DNA from 2 places in the Caballeronia sp. RCC_10 genome. Region 1 is predicted to be linked to the other one. Evidence: predicted binding sites of a transcription regulator. Region 1 holds the regulator's gene; the other holds the start of a gene.
What was found. Region 1 encodes FNR, which switches genes on or off when oxygen is low (the NO sensors DNR and NnrR bind a similar motif). Its sites were predicted from a motif close to TTGATNNNNATCAA; they were not measured.
Positions count from the first base shown of each region.

Region 2: cyoA (ubiquinol oxidase subunit II) is a predicted target of FNR. The motif match lies at 6,702-6,715, and genes of this name have one in related genera.

Region 1 is NZ_JBFUPT010000045.1:5,752-13,683, forward strand. It holds partial or broken gene AB6804_RS29485 (bifunctional enoyl-CoA hydratase/phosphate acetyltransferase) at 1-1,264, opposite strand, end outside; gene AB6804_RS29490 (potassium channel family protein) at 1,487-2,314, shown strand; gene AB6804_RS29495 (hypothetical protein) at 3,026-3,334, shown strand; gene AB6804_RS29500 (DUF3564 family protein) at 3,361-3,810, opposite strand; gene AB6804_RS29505 (c-type cytochrome) at 3,829-4,143, opposite strand; gene fnr (fumarate/nitrate reduction transcriptional regulator Fnr) at 4,510-5,244, opposite strand; gene AB6804_RS29515 (response regulator) at 5,486-6,139, opposite strand; gene AB6804_RS29520 (PAS domain S-box protein) at 6,136-7,218, opposite strand; gene AB6804_RS29525 (universal stress protein) at 7,665-7,932, opposite strand, start outside.
Region 2 is NZ_JBFUPT010000010.1:67,774-75,705, reverse strand. It holds gene AB6804_RS18640 (SDR family NAD(P)-dependent oxidoreductase) at 1-525, opposite strand, end outside; gene AB6804_RS18635 (MFS transporter) at 537-1,838, opposite strand; gene AB6804_RS18630 (2,4'-dihydroxyacetophenone dioxygenase family protein) at 1,900-2,427, opposite strand; gene cyoD (cytochrome o ubiquinol oxidase subunit IV) at 2,605-2,937, opposite strand; gene cyoC (cytochrome o ubiquinol oxidase subunit III) at 2,937-3,542, opposite strand; gene cyoB (cytochrome o ubiquinol oxidase subunit I) at 3,543-5,552, opposite strand; gene cyoA (ubiquinol oxidase subunit II) at 5,556-6,443, opposite strand; gene AB6804_RS18605 (hypothetical protein) at 6,798-7,607, shown strand; gene AB6804_RS18600 (nitrate/nitrite transporter) at 7,733-7,932, shown strand, end outside.

The sequences.
Region 1 (7,932 bases):
TCGGCGGCGCCGAAGTACATCATCTGTTTGGCCAGGATGTTGCCCGCTTCAAGATCGGGCGCGAGGAGGATGTCAGCCTCGCCCGCCACCGATGAAACAATGCCCTTCGTCGAGGCCGCGGCGGCACTGATTGCGTTGTCGAATGGGAGGGGACCGTCGACCGTCGCGCCTGAGATCTGTCCGCGCACGGCCATCGCTGTGAGCGAAGCCGCATCGATTGTGGCGGGCATCTTCGAATTCACGGTCTCGACGGCGGCCAGCACCGCCACACGCGGGCATTCGACGCCCAGCAGATGAAGCAGATCCACTGCGTTCTGACAGATGTCTCGCTTGTGCTCCAGCGTCGGCGCGATATTTACGACCGCATCCGTCACGAGGACAGGCTTGGAATACGTGGGTATATCCATCGCATAACGTGACTGACGCGCCGCTCTGTTCTGAGGCCGGAGCCGCGGGCGACGACGGCGTACAGCAATTCATCGGTGTACTGACTGCCCTTCATAAGCGCGGCGACTTTGCCGGTGATGCCCAGTTCGACCGCTCGGGCTGCGGCGGCGTGACTGTGCTCGGCGGCTTCGATCGCCACGCCGGATAGGTCGATATGCGCCGCGACTGCGGCGGCGCGTATCTTGTGAATCGGGCCGATCAGCAGCGGATCGATAAGGCCTTCATCGCGTGCCTCCAGCGCCGCGGCTAGCGATTCCGGCGAGCAAGGGTGAACGACGGCCGTGCGCATCGGCGAACGCGTCTGCGCTTCATGGACGAAACTGGCGTAGCGGTCATGCGGACGCACGTAGATATCCGGCTCCGGCGCCACTGGCCATGTCACGGGCGTCGGCGGCGCAATGAGCGTGGCGAGGCCGGACAACACCGTTTGACCATTCTGGTTGATGCAGTGCGTATCGAACGTAACGATGCGGTGCGCGGCGAATCTCGCGCGAACGGTGCCAGTCGCGGTGATGGCGTCGCCCATCCTGACCGGATGACGCAGCTGCTGCGTCTGCGGCAACTGGATGGCTCCCGGTCCCGGCAAACGGGTGCCGGGCACTGACGACACGAGCGCACTGACCCACATGGCGTGCACGACAACGTCGCCGTGTGGTGCGCTTTCGGCAAACGCAGATTCGAGACGACCTGGTGCAACATTGCCGGCTACTGCTGCAAAGAGTCGGATGTTTTCACGGGTGAGGACGCGTGTCAGAGATGCCGATTGTCCTGGCGCGAGTTCGTCGAAGGTGCAATTGCGCATCAGGTTTGCGGTCATGACGATGAAGCGTCACAAGGAAGTTGAAGCCATCGTAGTTTGCTGCGAGGCGTAGTCAGTTGAGGGAGGTCAATGAACCGCTGAACTCGATGCTCCGGTGCCGCCAGTCGTGAATCGGACCTGTCAAAACCGTGACACAGGTCAATGCCGCATCGCCGGGATATGTGACGATGTTGACGGTTCGGGCGCTTCCAGCGCCGACCACCAACGATGGATTCCCCCATGAGACACTGGCTGCGTACGGTTGGCTCATACGGTGTCGAGCCTCACGACACACCCGCTGCCGTACGCGCATGGCGCCGCCTGCAGTGGCCGCTGTTCGCCGCGCTGCTGCTACTTATTCCTGCCTTCTACCTGGAACTCGTCGGGCTCACGACGGCGCTTCTGATTGCGCGGTGGATGTACCTGCTCGTTGGCCTGACCTGCACCGGCATATTAGGCCACATGCTTTCCAAAAGCCGCCGTCCGTCGCGGTTCATGCGCCGCAATGCGTTGGACGCGGCCCTCGGGCTGGCCGCGCTTGCAAGCGTCGCAGGTGGCCGCGTTCCGTGGTCCGCTGTCGAGTGGGCCTGGAAGCTGTTCTTCATGGCTGCGCTGGCGCTGCGCATCGTGCTCGCCCTGCGCGCGTTCTTCGTGCCTCATCGGCTGCTTGTTCTGCTCGGAATCGGCGCGGCGATTCTCGCACTCGCGGGCGCGGGTTTCTATTGCCTCGAGCCAGGCGTGCACTCGTATGCCGACGGTCTCTGGCTTGCTTTCGAGAGCAGCGCGACGGTCGGCTACGGCGACGTTGCACCCACGACGCCCGCTTCGCGCGTGTTCGCGGTCTTCGTCGTCTTGCTGGGCTACGGCCTGCTTTCGCTGACGTTCGCAAGCATTGCTGCGTTGTTCGTCGGCGAGGAAGAAAAGCAGCTGCGGCGCGATATGCATCGCGACATCAAGCGAGTGGAAAGCGAAGTGAGCGCCATGCGCGAGGAAGTCCAGATGTTGCGCGAAGTACTGATGCGCGACCCGAGCCGTCATCACCAGGAACGACAGGGCGTGCAGCACTGAGCGCAAATGAAGTCGCGGTCCGAGCGAAAACGCTGAGTTGGATCAAACGACGCGCAGCGTTGAGCGGTATGGTTGTTTGATCGCTATGAATGTCGCCGTGGAGTGCGAGATGGGACCGGGATCGCTGTGTGCCGTGCTTTTGCTGCCCGCGCTTTGTGCCTGTTCGGCAGACGCACGGTGGCATCGCTTCAGCGAAACCGAACCCGCTTTGCATCAGGCCCGGCAGTTCGCTTCCGTAGACTGCCAGGAGCCAGACGAATGCTCGCTCCTCTGGGCACGCACCAGGGAATTCGTGTCACGCTATTCAGCCACGCAAATACGTCATGCCGATGCCAGCGATATTCAGACAGGGCGTCCCCTCGAAGCGGGCGTCGTGTACGTGTGGGCCACGCGAACACCGTCGGCAGAGAGCAGGGGGCGGGCGCGAATCAGTGTCAAGGCGTTATGCCGGGGCATGTACGGAATGGATGGCGGGCCCGGCTGGTTGTACGCGCAATGCGCAAGCGAGATTCAAAAGGTCGAACTGATGTTCAGGGGCTTCGTGCTCGCACCGCGTCCGGTCCGGTTGACGATTCCGCATAAGGCGGTCCCCAAGATTCGAAGCAACCATGTTGTAGCCGGTCACGCGAAGATTGATTTGGGCCACGATGCGAAGACGAGCTTGCAGGTTCGAATGCACGCGGTCAGGGAAGAGGAACGAGGAGAGCGGTCATGGGGCTCGGTTTGCAGATTGCCTGTCAAGGATTCGCCGGCTTTGACGATGTCGAGCGCGTGGCCGGTGTGGAATTGCTGCGACTCGAGCGGCAAGCCACTGATGTCGTCAACAGTCACCTGACCATCGAGGCTTATTCTGATGCATCTGGAGCGCCGCTCTATGATGCGCGCCTCGACCTGATCACGAGGACTTTTGATCTGATTCCGGTTGAGCGGGGCACCGCCGCCGACCTGGGTGCCGCCATCCATCGTGCATTTGATAACGTTTTGCGCCTGCTCAAGCTCAGGCAGGTGTCGTCGGCATGAGGATTTATGCCCGGCGTCTCGCGTAATCAAGTGAGAAGCGGGCCGGAGTTGCGCGGGTGGCTTGCCGGTTCAGGAGGGGCATCCGGCTCGTCCGAGAAGATCTCATGCTCGGCGACGATGACCTCGCAATCGACACACTGAATATGCCAGTGTCCGGAATCGCATGGGCGGGTCGCGGCATTCTCATCGACGATCAGGCGATCTGCGCGGCCACCGTGCGTCTCTTGCAGTGGGAGACTCAGGCGCGAGGCCGCCGACGCGTTGAGCTCGAGACCGCAAAGCAAGAGCAAGGGGGCGTGCGTGTCGCGATCCGTCAGAAGCGTGCCATTCACCGCAGTTTGCCACGTTCCCCACGACGGAATCTCGATGCGGTCATGACTCTCGCGAGACCAGCGACCGCTGTCGACGTCCAGCCATAACACGGCGTAGGCGGTGGCGGCGCGTTCGAAAGCATCGAGCTTGATGGTGATGCGCATGACGGCTCCTTTGCACGACTAGTGACGCAACACCCATTCGACGAGCGTGTGCGCATCCTCGGGCGAGAGCGCGCCGCCGCGTTCAGCGGGCATCGGCATGGCCATGTCGCCCCAGTGGGCGCGACCGCCTGCGCGCAGCTTGTGCTCCAGCATGGTTGGCGCCTGCGGGTCGTTGCGATACCGGTCGGCGATCTGTTGAAACGACGGCGCCAGAAACGGCGCATCGTTCGTATGGCAGAACATGCAGTGCTGCTGATCGACGAGCGCACCGGGATCAGATTGCGCCAGTGCGCGTGTCGAGCAAAGCATGAGGACCGCGAGAAGCACAGCCATCGAGGGACGACGGACGCCATCGTGGGCCACGTCCGGCCCGGTGCGCGAGAGGAAAATCTGGCAAGTACGCATGGCGGCTAACGAAGAATGCAAGTTGTCATGATGCGAGGGGCGACGCGAATGGCCGTTGATCTGAATCAACGCGCGGCAACGGTCGGACGCGAGACCTAAGCAGGCGCTTTCGCGCGGACCGGGCGCAGCGCTCAGGTAACACTCGCCCCCGGCGAGACATGCGGGGAATCCCGCTACGCGTGCAGACGCAGGTCATGCGCTCGCCGGTGCGAACTGGGCGCCTGCCGACTTGCGCGACGGACGCGTGCGCGGTGCAGCAGTGTTTCGTGCAGGCGGCTGGTGCTTCATCGAGCCTCACACATTTTCGAGGCCTGCCTGATCGAGAATCTGCACTTCCTTGCCGCGCGCATCGAGCACACCCGCCTTCTGCAGCTTCGAGAACATGCGGCTCACGGTTTCGAGCTTGAGACCGAGGTAGCTGCCGATCTCTTCGCGCGTCATGCGCAACACGAACTGCGCGGGCGAATAACCGCGCGCCTTCATGCGCGTCGAGATATTGAGCAGGAAAGCCGCCACCCGCTGCTCTGCGGACATCGTGCCCAGCAGCATCATGAGATTCGATTCACGCACGATCTCGCTGCTCATCAAACGATGCACGTGATGCTGAATCGCTCTCACTTCCCGGCAGAGTAATTCGAGCAGATCGAACGGAATGATGCAGACAACGCTATCTTCGAGCGCAATCGCATCGCAACTGTGACTGTCACTGCTCACGCCGTCGAGTCCGAGCGCATCGCCCGCGAGATGGAAGCCCGTGACCTGTTCAATACCGTCACGATGCATCACGACGGTCTTGAAACAGCCGCTTCGCACGGCATACACGCTGTGGAAAGCGTCGCCGCTTCGGTAGAGCGTCTCGCCGCGGCGCACGACACGCGTCGAGCAGATGAGCGCATCGAGGCGTTGGTATTCGTCCGGCGAGAGGCCGCTCGGCATGCATACCCGCTGCATCGTACAGGTCGAGCAACGTGCGCCCGTGCGCCTTGCGGTCCGGGAGATGTCCGCTACCTGAAACGCACGGCGCGGCATGGGCGCTTCGTCCCGGCGGGTGATGGGTGCGGCTTCGCTTGCGGTGAACATGCCCTGCCTCCTGTCGAACGTCAGGTTCCCGCGTATGAGTCGAATGCCGGAAGACGAAAGATTCGATGCGCGGCGGACCAATCCATGCGTCGAAGTATTGACCGCGCCATCTCAAAAATGAATCGGCGGAGGCGGAAACTTCGGTAGGAGTTTTGGCGGGCATGTAGGGAAATCCTGACGGGCGATACGTTCAGACGTCGTCGTTCTCGTCGTCGAAAAGCCGGTGCCGGACGGCGTAGCGCACGAGCGCCGCTTCATGCGGCATTTGCATCTTTTCGAGGATGCGGGCTTTGTACGTGCTGATCGTCTTCGCGCTTACGCAGAGCGCTTCCCCGATCTGGTTGATGGACTCTCCAGCGTACAGTCGCCGAAAGACTTCGAACTCCCGATCCGACAGGCGCTGGTGCGGCAGTGTGTCGGCGGGCTCCGAGAGGCTTTGCGCGAAGCGCTCTGCCATGGCGAGGCTTACATAAGCGCCGCCAGCCGCGACCTTGGTGACGGCTGAGACGAGTTCTGCGCTGGCGCTTTCCTTCGTAAGGTAGCCCGACGCGCCCGCCTTGAATGCGCGCGCGGCATATTGCTGCTCGGCGTGCATGGTTAGCACGAGGATACGAAGCGCGGGCTTCTCGTCCTTGATCTGCTTGAGCAGTTCGAGGCCGCTGCGACCCGGCATCGAGAGATCGAGGACGAGCACATGCGCTGGCGTGGAGCGAACGAGGGCGAGCGTGCTGACGCCATCGAACGCTTCCCCGGCCACTTCGAACCCGCTCGCGCCGGCAAGGATATGGCGCAGTCCGTCGCGTACAAGCGCGTGGTCGTCCGCGATCAGCACTTTCGTCGTCATGGTTGCGGTTCCTTGTCTTGCACGGCTTCGCGCGGCAAGACCGCGGTAAGGACGAAGCCGTTATCGGGTATCGAGTCGACGAAGACGCGACCGCCAAGCGCGTTCGCGCGTTCCCGCACATCCAGCAGGCCGAAGGAACGCCCGTTCGAATCAAGCGGGCAAGGCGCGCCGACGCCATCGTCGGCCACCCGAAGCACGCAATCGGCGCCGTCGGCGACAAGTGACAGTTCGACGCGACTTGCATGAGCGTGGCGTGCGATGTTTGCGAACGCCTCCTCGATGATACGAAAAACCGCCGTCGCTGCGTCGGCGTTGAACACGAGATCGCCCGTATCGAGCGCGTGATTCACAGGGATGCGGTGAAGGTGCTCGAAATCGTCGATGAGCCAGTCGATGGCGGCATGCAGTCCGAGATCATCGAGCATGACGGGCCGCTGATGCGCGGCGATTCGCCTGAGCGACGCGATATTGCGGTCGATGAGGCCGAGCATGCGCTGCAACTGCGGGCCGATGTCTGCATTACGGGCCGCGTGCGTGGCAAGCTGTGCTTCCAGCGCGGCTATGTCCATCTTGAGCGCGGTAAGTGTCTGACCCAGGTCATCGTGCAATTCGCGGGCGATGCGCGTCTTTTCGGCCTCCCGTATCCGCTGAAGATTCGCAGATAGCGCTCGCAGTTCCTCGCGCGATTGCCGGAGCTGCGCTTCCGCCTTCACCCGGTCTGTGATATCGCGCAGGACGACGGTAAGCAGCTTGCCTTCCCCGTCTTCCGTCTGGGAGATAGAAGCTTCGATGGGGAACTCTTCGCCATTTGCGCGTAAGCCTGACAACACGCGCTGCGCGCCCATTCGTCGGTCCGATTCGCGCGTGTCGCTGAATTGCCGGACCTGACGTTCGTGCGCCGCCCGATAGCGCTCGGGGATGAACCGCGACAGCGAGGTGCCGATTGCGTCGCTGGCCGCGCAGCGGAAAACGTGCTCGGCCATCGGGTTGAACATGACGATGTGTTGCGTCGCATCGATGGTAATGATCGCTTCCGTCGTCGAGCGGATGATGCCGTCCAGCCGGGCGTGGGTCAGCACGGCGTTGCCGGAGGAAACCGGTGCAGGTTGCTGCAAGAGAAGAAAGGCGACGGCCGTCAGCGACAGCGCGGATATGACAGCATTCGCCCAAAGCCATGCCTGTGCGCCTGTCGTGGTCCCGGCGGCGCAAGGGGCGAACGAACTCCGGATAGCCAGCCACCATGCACAGAACACGACGGCGGCGGCTAGAGCGGCGCCCGCAAACGCGCGGCACGATCTCCGGTTTCGGCGAGCAGAGTCATGCGCCAGCGCATCCGTGCGGCCTTCATTATTTCTCATATGGGCCACCTCACGATCGTCAGCCGTCCCTGCAAGCGCGTCGCCGCCGCGTACGGGAAAGCCAGTGCCAGCCATCATCATCTCGCGTCAGGTCACGCAAGCAAACGTCCTCGCTGCGACCGCTTTCGACGTTAGTCGAAGCGCATTCTCCGGCAACGCGTCCTCCATCAGCCGGCAAGCTGCTCGTCTTGCTCCGGCTGGCTTGCCTGCTCTTCGGCCTCCCGCCCCGGCACGAGCATGACCGGGCAGCGCGCCAGCCGCATGAACCGCTCGGCGACGCTGCCCAGCATGAGGCGCTGCCAGCCGCGCCGGCCGTGCGTTCCCATGACGACGAGATCGGCGCCGAAATCCTCTGCGCAACGCAGAATGCACTGGGCGATATCGTCGCCGTTCAGATTGACCTCTGCGACGCGCGGCGTGCCCTTGACGCCTTCC
Region 2 (7,932 bases), on a different contig from region 1:
TGCGACCGCGTTCACCCGAATGCCCTCCGCCGCGTACGCGATGGCGAGCGACTTCGTCAGTTGCGCCACGCCGCCCTTGCTCGCGCTGTACGCGGGCACGAGGCCGCCGCCGAAGAACGTCAGCATCGACGCGGTGTTCACGATCGCGCCGCCCGTTTTGGCGAGCAGCGGACGCGCGGCGGCGCACATGCGCATCGTGCCGTTCAGATTGACGGCGATCACGCGCTCGAAGGTCTCGATGTCGTGCTCGTCGCCGCGCTTGATCATGCCCGCGCAGTTGACGAGCACGTCGAGCGTGTCGAGACGGGCGAAGAGATCAGCGGTGCTGGCGGCATCGGCGACATCGAGCGCGGCGACTTCGATGCCGGCCAGCGCGTCGCGTTGCGCATCGGTCGGCGCGATGCCGGCAGCGATCACGCGCGCACCGAGCGCCGCGAACTGCTGCGCGATCCCCGCGCCGATGCCCTGCGTGCCGCCGGTCACGACGACAGTCTTGCCCTTGAAGAGATCAGCTTGAAAAGTCATGTCTGGAAAATTTAAACGACGGGAACGGGCGACGCCTGTTGCTCGCTGTCCTGAATCGGCGAACGAACGACGAACATGTACACCAGCGCAGCGGCGAACGCGACGCCCGCGCTGATCAGGAACGCGTTCACGAACGAATGCGTCTTGTCGACCACGAGCCCGGTGATGAACGGCGCGAACGAGCCGCCGAAGTAGCCGCCGAAATTCTGGATGCTGCCGAGCGACGCGACCATGTGGCGCGGTGCGGCCACCGAAACGAGCGCCCATGCCGCGCCGCTCGCCATGTTGACGAAGAACATCGCGGCCGACAGATAGACGATCGCGAGCGTCAGGTTCGGCGTGAACGCGGCCGGCACGGTGAACAGCGCCGCGCCGATAAGGCCCGAGCAGATCGGCCACTTGCGGCTGCGGATCGGCGCGACGCCGCGGGCCATCAGGCCATCGGCGATGAAGCCCGACGACAGCATGCCGAGCGTGCCCGCAAGATAGGGAATCGACACGATCCAGCCGGTCTTCGCGATGGTCAGATGCCGCTCATGCTCCAGATACGCCGGCAGCCACGTCAGATACAGCCACACCATATAAATGACGCCCATAAAGCCGAAGATCATGCCCCACGTAGTCGCCTTGCCGAACAGGCCGCGCCACTCGGCGAAGCTCATGTTGCGTTCGCTGCGCTGCGCCGGCTCGCCCTCGGTCAGATGCGCGAGCTCTTGCGGCTCGAGCGCGACATCCTTGCGATTGCGATAGACGATGTACCAGCCGATCGCCACCGCGATGCCCAGCACGCCCATGATGACGAACATGTTGCGCCAGCCGAAGTTGAGCAGCAGCACGGTGAGGATCGGCGGCGCGAGTGCGGGGCCGATCGTCGACGACGTGACGAAGATGCCGGTCGGCTTGCCGCGCTCGCGTTGCGCGAACCATTCGGAGACGACTTTCGCGCCGGCCGGAAACTGCGGCGCCTCGCCGATGCCGAGCGCGATGCGCGCGAAGAGGAACTGCTGCAGGTTCGTGACGAGCCCGCCGAACAACTGCGCGACCGACCACACGAACATGCCGAGGCCGAGCATGATGCGTGCGCCGAAACGGTCGAGCATCACGCCGATCGGCAATTGCGAAAACGCATATGCGAACGAGAACGCGGACAGCAGCAGGCCCATCTGCGATGCGGAGAGCCCGAGTTCCTGCGTGACCGAGTGATTGGCGATGGACAGCGTGCTGCGGTCCAGATAGTTGACGATGCCGGCCAGCGTCAGAAAGGTGAGCGCGACCCATTGAATGCGCTTGAGGCGCGGTGATTTGCTCTGCATGTTGTCTCCTCCGAATGCGCTTCGATGGCGCTTCGGTTGGCTGTGGCGATTAGGCGAATGGTTAGCGGATGAACTGATCGACGAAATCCGCGCCCAGCCCGACGGACTCGTAGTGCTTGCGGCACATGTCGACCTTGGTGAACACGTCTTCGTAACCGGTGTAGTTGCCGTGCGGATCGCAATAGAACATCACGCCGTTCACCTGGAAGTACGTGATCATTTCTTCGACGTCTTCCGGCACGTAAAGCGTATGCGTTTCGCCGGGCGGCTCGAAGACGTAGCTGCCTTCCGTCGCGACCCAGTCGTGCTCGAGGTAGCGCCAGCGTCCCTTCAGCACCATGCCATGCACCGCTTGCGGATGACGATGCCTCGACAGCACGCCGGACTTGCGCACGCGCAGCAGATTCATCCAGTAACCGGTCGAGACGTTCAGGCACAGCGGGCGAAACCAGACATTCTCGGCTTGCGGGACCCACTCGCGCTCGTCGGTAGGAATCGCGTGTCCGACGACGATCTCCTTCTGCGCTTCCTTGGGATTGGGATACTGATACGGCGTCATTGCGTCGGCCGTGGGTTTGGGCGCGGGCATCGCGGCTCCTCTGTCCATAATGTGGATGAATTAATCAGATTATGGACAAATCTTGTCGCCCGGCAGCCTCATTGTCAAGATTTGTAGCGGTCAGGGAAAACGCGAGTATAAAAAAAGCGGGTCCGATTTCCGGACCCGCTTTTAGCGCCGATGAACCGGCTGCCGAATTGCGCTCGCCTAGCGCGCCATCATCAGCATGTGGACGTTATGCATGACCCACACGGTACCGACGATGACCACGAGCGACATCGTGATCGTATAAACGAACGACATCGCGTTCCAGCGCTGCCCCTTCGACGTGTTCACGTGCAGGAAGAACACCACGTGCACGACGACCTGTACCGCCGCCAGCACCGCCAGCCACACAAGCCCTTGCTCGCCCGACAGCTTGCCTGCCGTCACGAGCCAGAACGAGGCTACCGTGAGCACGACAGCCAGTACGAAGCCGATCAGATAACCGCCGACGGTGACGTGCGGCATATCGCCATGCGTTGTATGCGAATGTGCCATTAGACGATGCTCCCAAGGTAGACGAAGGAGAACACGCAAATCCAGACGATGTCGAGGAAGTGCCAGAAGAGGCTCAGGCAAGCAAGCCGGCGCAGTTCGCGCTCGCCCATTGCCGGCTTCTTCACGATCTGCACCGCCAGCACGACCAGCCAGACGAGACCGAGCGTGACGTGCAGGCCGTGCGTGCCGACCAGCGTGAAGAACGCCGACCAGAACGCGCTGCGTTGCGGACCCGCGCCTTCAGCGACCAGATGCGAGAACTCTTGCAGTTCCAGGCACAGGAAGCCCGCGCCCAGCAATGCCGTCACGAACAACCACAGCAGCACGCCGCTCTTCTTCTGACGAACCGCGGAAATCATCGCGAAGCCGAACGTCAGGCTGCTCGTGAGCAGCAAGCCGGTTTCGATCGCGACATCCTTCAGGTTGAACAGGTCCTTCGCCGTCGGGCCGCCTGCGTACTGATTCGCAAACATCGCGAAAGTCGCGAAGAGCGAAGCGAACAACAGGCAGTCGGTCATCAGATACGACCAGAAGCCGAACACCGAATGAGACGGCTGGTGTTCGTGCTCGTGCGCGTGATGCGCGGAAAGTGTCGATTGCGACATTTACAGAACCTCCAGTTCCAGTTCGCGGCCCGCGCCCGTCTTGGCCGGCGCCTTGGGCGGGCGGTTCCGCTCTTCGGTTGCCTTGACGGTAGCGGCGGGGATGATGTAGCCCGCGTTTTCCGCAAAGCTGTAGCCGATGGCAACCGCTGCAACACCGATCAGACCGACGATAGCCAGCCACCAGATGTGCCAGATCGCCGCGAAGCCGAAGACCAGCGCGAAGACGCCGATCAGGAAGCCCGCGCTCGTGTTGGACGGCATATGGATGTCGCGCAGCGGACGCGTTTCGACGCGGCCCGTTTCCTTCGCGTGAGCGAAGTCGTCGAGTTCGCGCACGGCAGGAACGTGTGCGAAGTTGTAGACCGGCGGAGGCGAGCTGATCGACCATTCGAGCGTGCGGCCATCCCACGGATCGCCGGTGACATCGCGATAAGCCGGCTGATTGCGGCGAATCACGCTGACCACGATCTGCGCAACCTGGAACACGACGCCCAGCGCGATGATGCCCACGCCGCAAGCAGCGACGACCAGGTACGGCTGCCATGCGGCGTTGTCATAGTGCTGCAGACGGCGCGTCATACGCATGAAGCCGAGGATGTAGATCGGCACGAACGCGACGAAGAAGCCCACGAACCAGCAGATGAACGCGTTGCGGCCGAGCTTTTCGTCGAGCTTGAAGCCGAACACCTTCGGCCACCAGTACTGCACGCCCGCGAAGTAACCGAACACCACGCCGCCGATGATCGCGTTGTGGAAGTGCGCGATCAGGAACAGGCTGTTGTGCAGCACGAAGTCCGCGCCCGGAATGGCGAGCATTACGCCCGTCATGCCGCCCAGCGTAAAGGTGATGATGAAGCCGATGGTCCAGAGAACCGGCGTGGTCATCTGCACGCGGCCACGGAACATCGTGAACAGCCAGTTGAAGATTTTCACGCCCGTCGGGATTGAGATGATCATCGTCATGATGCCGAAGAAGGCATTGACGTTCGCGCCCGAACCCATCGTGAAGAAGTGGTGCGCCCACACGAGAAACGACAGCACCATGATGCAGCACGTGGCCCACACCATCGTCTTGTAGCCGAACAGCGGTTTCTTCGAGAACGTCGACACGACTTCCGAGTAGATGCCGAATGCCGGCAGAACCAGGATGTAGACCTCGGGGTGACCCCAGGCCCAGATCAGGTTCAGATAGACCATCGGGTTGCCGCCGCCGTCATTCGTGAAGAAGTGCATCCCCATGTAGCGGTCGAGGCCGAGCAGCGCGAGCGCGACGGTCAGGATCGGGAACGTCGCCATGATCAGCACGTTCGAGCAGAATGCCGTCCACGTGAAGACGGGCAGCTTCATCCACGTCATGCCGGGCGCGCGCATCTTCACGATGGTCACGAAGAAGTTCACGCCGGTCAGGAGCGTGCCGACACCGGACAACTGCAACGCCCAGATGTAATAGTCGACGCCGACGCCCGGGCTGAACTGCGTCTCGGAGAGCGGCGGGTACGCGAGCCAGCCGGTCGCCGAGAACTCGCCGATGAAGAGCGACAGGTTGATCAGGATAGCGGCCATGGCCGTCATCCAGAACGAGAGCGAGTTGATGAACGGGAACGCAACGTCGCGCGCGCCGATTTGCAGCGGCACCACGAGGTTGAAGAACGCCACGAGCAGGGCCATCGCCATGAAAAAGATCATGATGGTGCCGTGCGCCGTGAAGATCTGGTCGAAGTGATGCGGCGGCAGATAGCCCGGCGCGTCCATCGCGAGCGCTTGCTGTACACGCATCATGACGGCGTCGGCGAAACCGCGCACGAGCATCAACCCCGCGACGACCAGATACATCACGCCAATGCGCTTGTGGTCGGTCGACGTCAGGTACTCGCGCCAGAGCCAGCCCCATTTTCCGAACTTGGTGAGAGCGGCGACCGTACCGAGCGCGAGAATCGCCATGAGGACAGTCGCCCCCATGATGATCGGCTCGTGATACGGGATCGCCTCAAGCGTTAATTTGCCAAACATGGCTTACCCCTTGGTTACACAATTCGCACCAACGGCGACATTCCCGTTGTTGTACTTGCCGACGATGTTGTTGAACAGCTTCGGATCGACGGTGGAGAAGTAGCGCACCGCTTCCTTCTGGCTCGGGCGCGAGACGCCGGCATAGACGTTCATGTCGAGGCCTTCGGGCGCGGTCTTGACCTTCTGGACCCACGCATCGAATTCGGCTTGCGACATGGCGAGCGCGCGGAACTTCATGTCTGAGAAGCCTGCGCCGCTGTAGTTCGCCGAGATGCCCGCGTAGTCGCCGGCGTGATCGGCCAGCAGATGCAGCTTCGTCTGCATGCCCGCCATCGCGTAGATCTGGCCGCCGAGTTGCGGGATGAAGAACGAGTTCATCACCGAGTCCGACGTGATGCGGAAGTTGACCGGCGTGCCGACCGGAAACGCGACCTGATTGACGGACGCGACGCCCAGATCCGGATAGATGAAGAGCCACTTCCAGTCGAGCGCGACGACTTCGACGTTGATCGGCTTGACGTTCTCGACCTTGATTTCCTTGTACGGGTCGAGTTCGTGAGAAGTCCTCCACGTCAGGATGCCGAGATAAAGGATGATGACCGCGGGGATCGTCCACACAACGACCTCGATGGCCGTGGAGTGCGCCCATTTCGGAGCGTAGGTCGCGTTCTGGTTGGATGCGCGATAGCGCCAGGCGAAGATCAGGGTGAGCAGAATCACCGGAACGACGACGAGGAGCATCGTGAACGTCGCGGTGCCGATCAGCGCGCTTTCCGCTACGCCGATAGGACCTTTCGAGTCGAGCACCTCGAGTTTGCATCCCGAGAGACAGACACTGCCCAACAAACCCGATAACAATGGCGCTGCTAAACGGTGAGTATTTTCATTCATTGCATTCGCTGGTTTTTTGGATCGAAGCGTCCTCTGGAGAACGCCGTTTCACGGCGTTGCGCCGCGACGCGATCATGCCACGCGAGATTTATCGCGATGTTGCGAATGTATGGAATTTGGTCTCAGAAACGGGGATTGCGACGCTGTGTCGCGCGCTATTGTCGCTTCGATAAGTCATGTCGAAACATGCTGAGCGTTGCGAACTTATCATTCTGACAGCATGGCGCAGGCTTGAGGAGTACGTGCGAAACACACTCTTTGCCGGGCATCAAAATTTTGCATTGGCGGCGTGTTGAATCGCATAGGTGTCAAATCATGTTGCGGCGGTTTATCGGATAGATAAGAGCCTTCAAAATGCGAACCCCGGCTGGCTCTTTTTCGGTGAGTCATCTGGAGGTCAAAGGCTCGATACTGAACGACATGAAAAAGAAAATGCTGATTGTGGCCGCCAGTTTGATGGCGCCGATGCTGGCTCATGCGGGTTGTGAAGACATGATGTCCCGGTGGATCAAAACGCTGCATCCGGATAACAAACTCGCCGCCGAATACAGCGTCTGCAAGGCGTGGCCTGCCCATCCACAGTTGACGCTGGCAGTGATGGCGCTGGCGCATGATGCGAGCGACGAGAGCGTCAGCGGGCACGATGCCGAACTGGTCGTAGCGGACAGCGCGTCAGGCGCGGTCATCGCGCATTTCTACCAGAGGGATGCGATCGTTGAACAAGAAATGACGTTCACCGACATTGCGCTCGATACCGCACGCTATGACGTCTCCCCCGGGCCCCGCGCGTTTGGCGTGCGTGTGAGCTACCGGGGTCGGTCGCGCGTCGCCCCGAGCGGCGAGACCTCACTACTCCTGTATGTACTGGAGAACAAGACGTTGCGGCCGGTCCTCGACAAGTTGGCGGTAGAGCAGGCCAACGGCGAATGGGACGATCGATGCGAGGGCTTCTCTGACTCGACGAAGCGAACCGTCGCAACGGGTCCTGCGAACCGGGAAGGCTATGCGTCGCTGAAGGTGACGGAGAAGACGGTTCACAGCGTCACGCGCATGGTGAAGGACGAATGCGTGAATCAGGACGGCGCACCGAAGCAGAAGGATTTCACGCTCGAATACCGCAACGGCCACTACAACGTGCCGCAGGGCATGCGGCTGCAGGGCTGAGCGCCCGCTCCATCTACTCCTTCCTGACTAGCGACTAACCGCCGCGCCCCTCCGCCCGGCGTATATCGTCTCCCTGACGCAATCCCTATCCTCGCGATGAAGTCTTTCATCACGAGGATAGGACGATGAGCGTCGTCAACCCGCCTGCCGCGTCGTCGGCCGCGACCGATACCACTGCCTGGCGCGTGCTCTCTGCGAGCACGTTCGCCTTCACCATCTGCTTCGCCGTCTGGATGATGTTCGCCATCCTCGGCATTCCGCTGAAGCAGCAACTCCGTCTCACCGACACCGAATTCGGCCTCATCGCCGCGACGCCCGTGCTTAC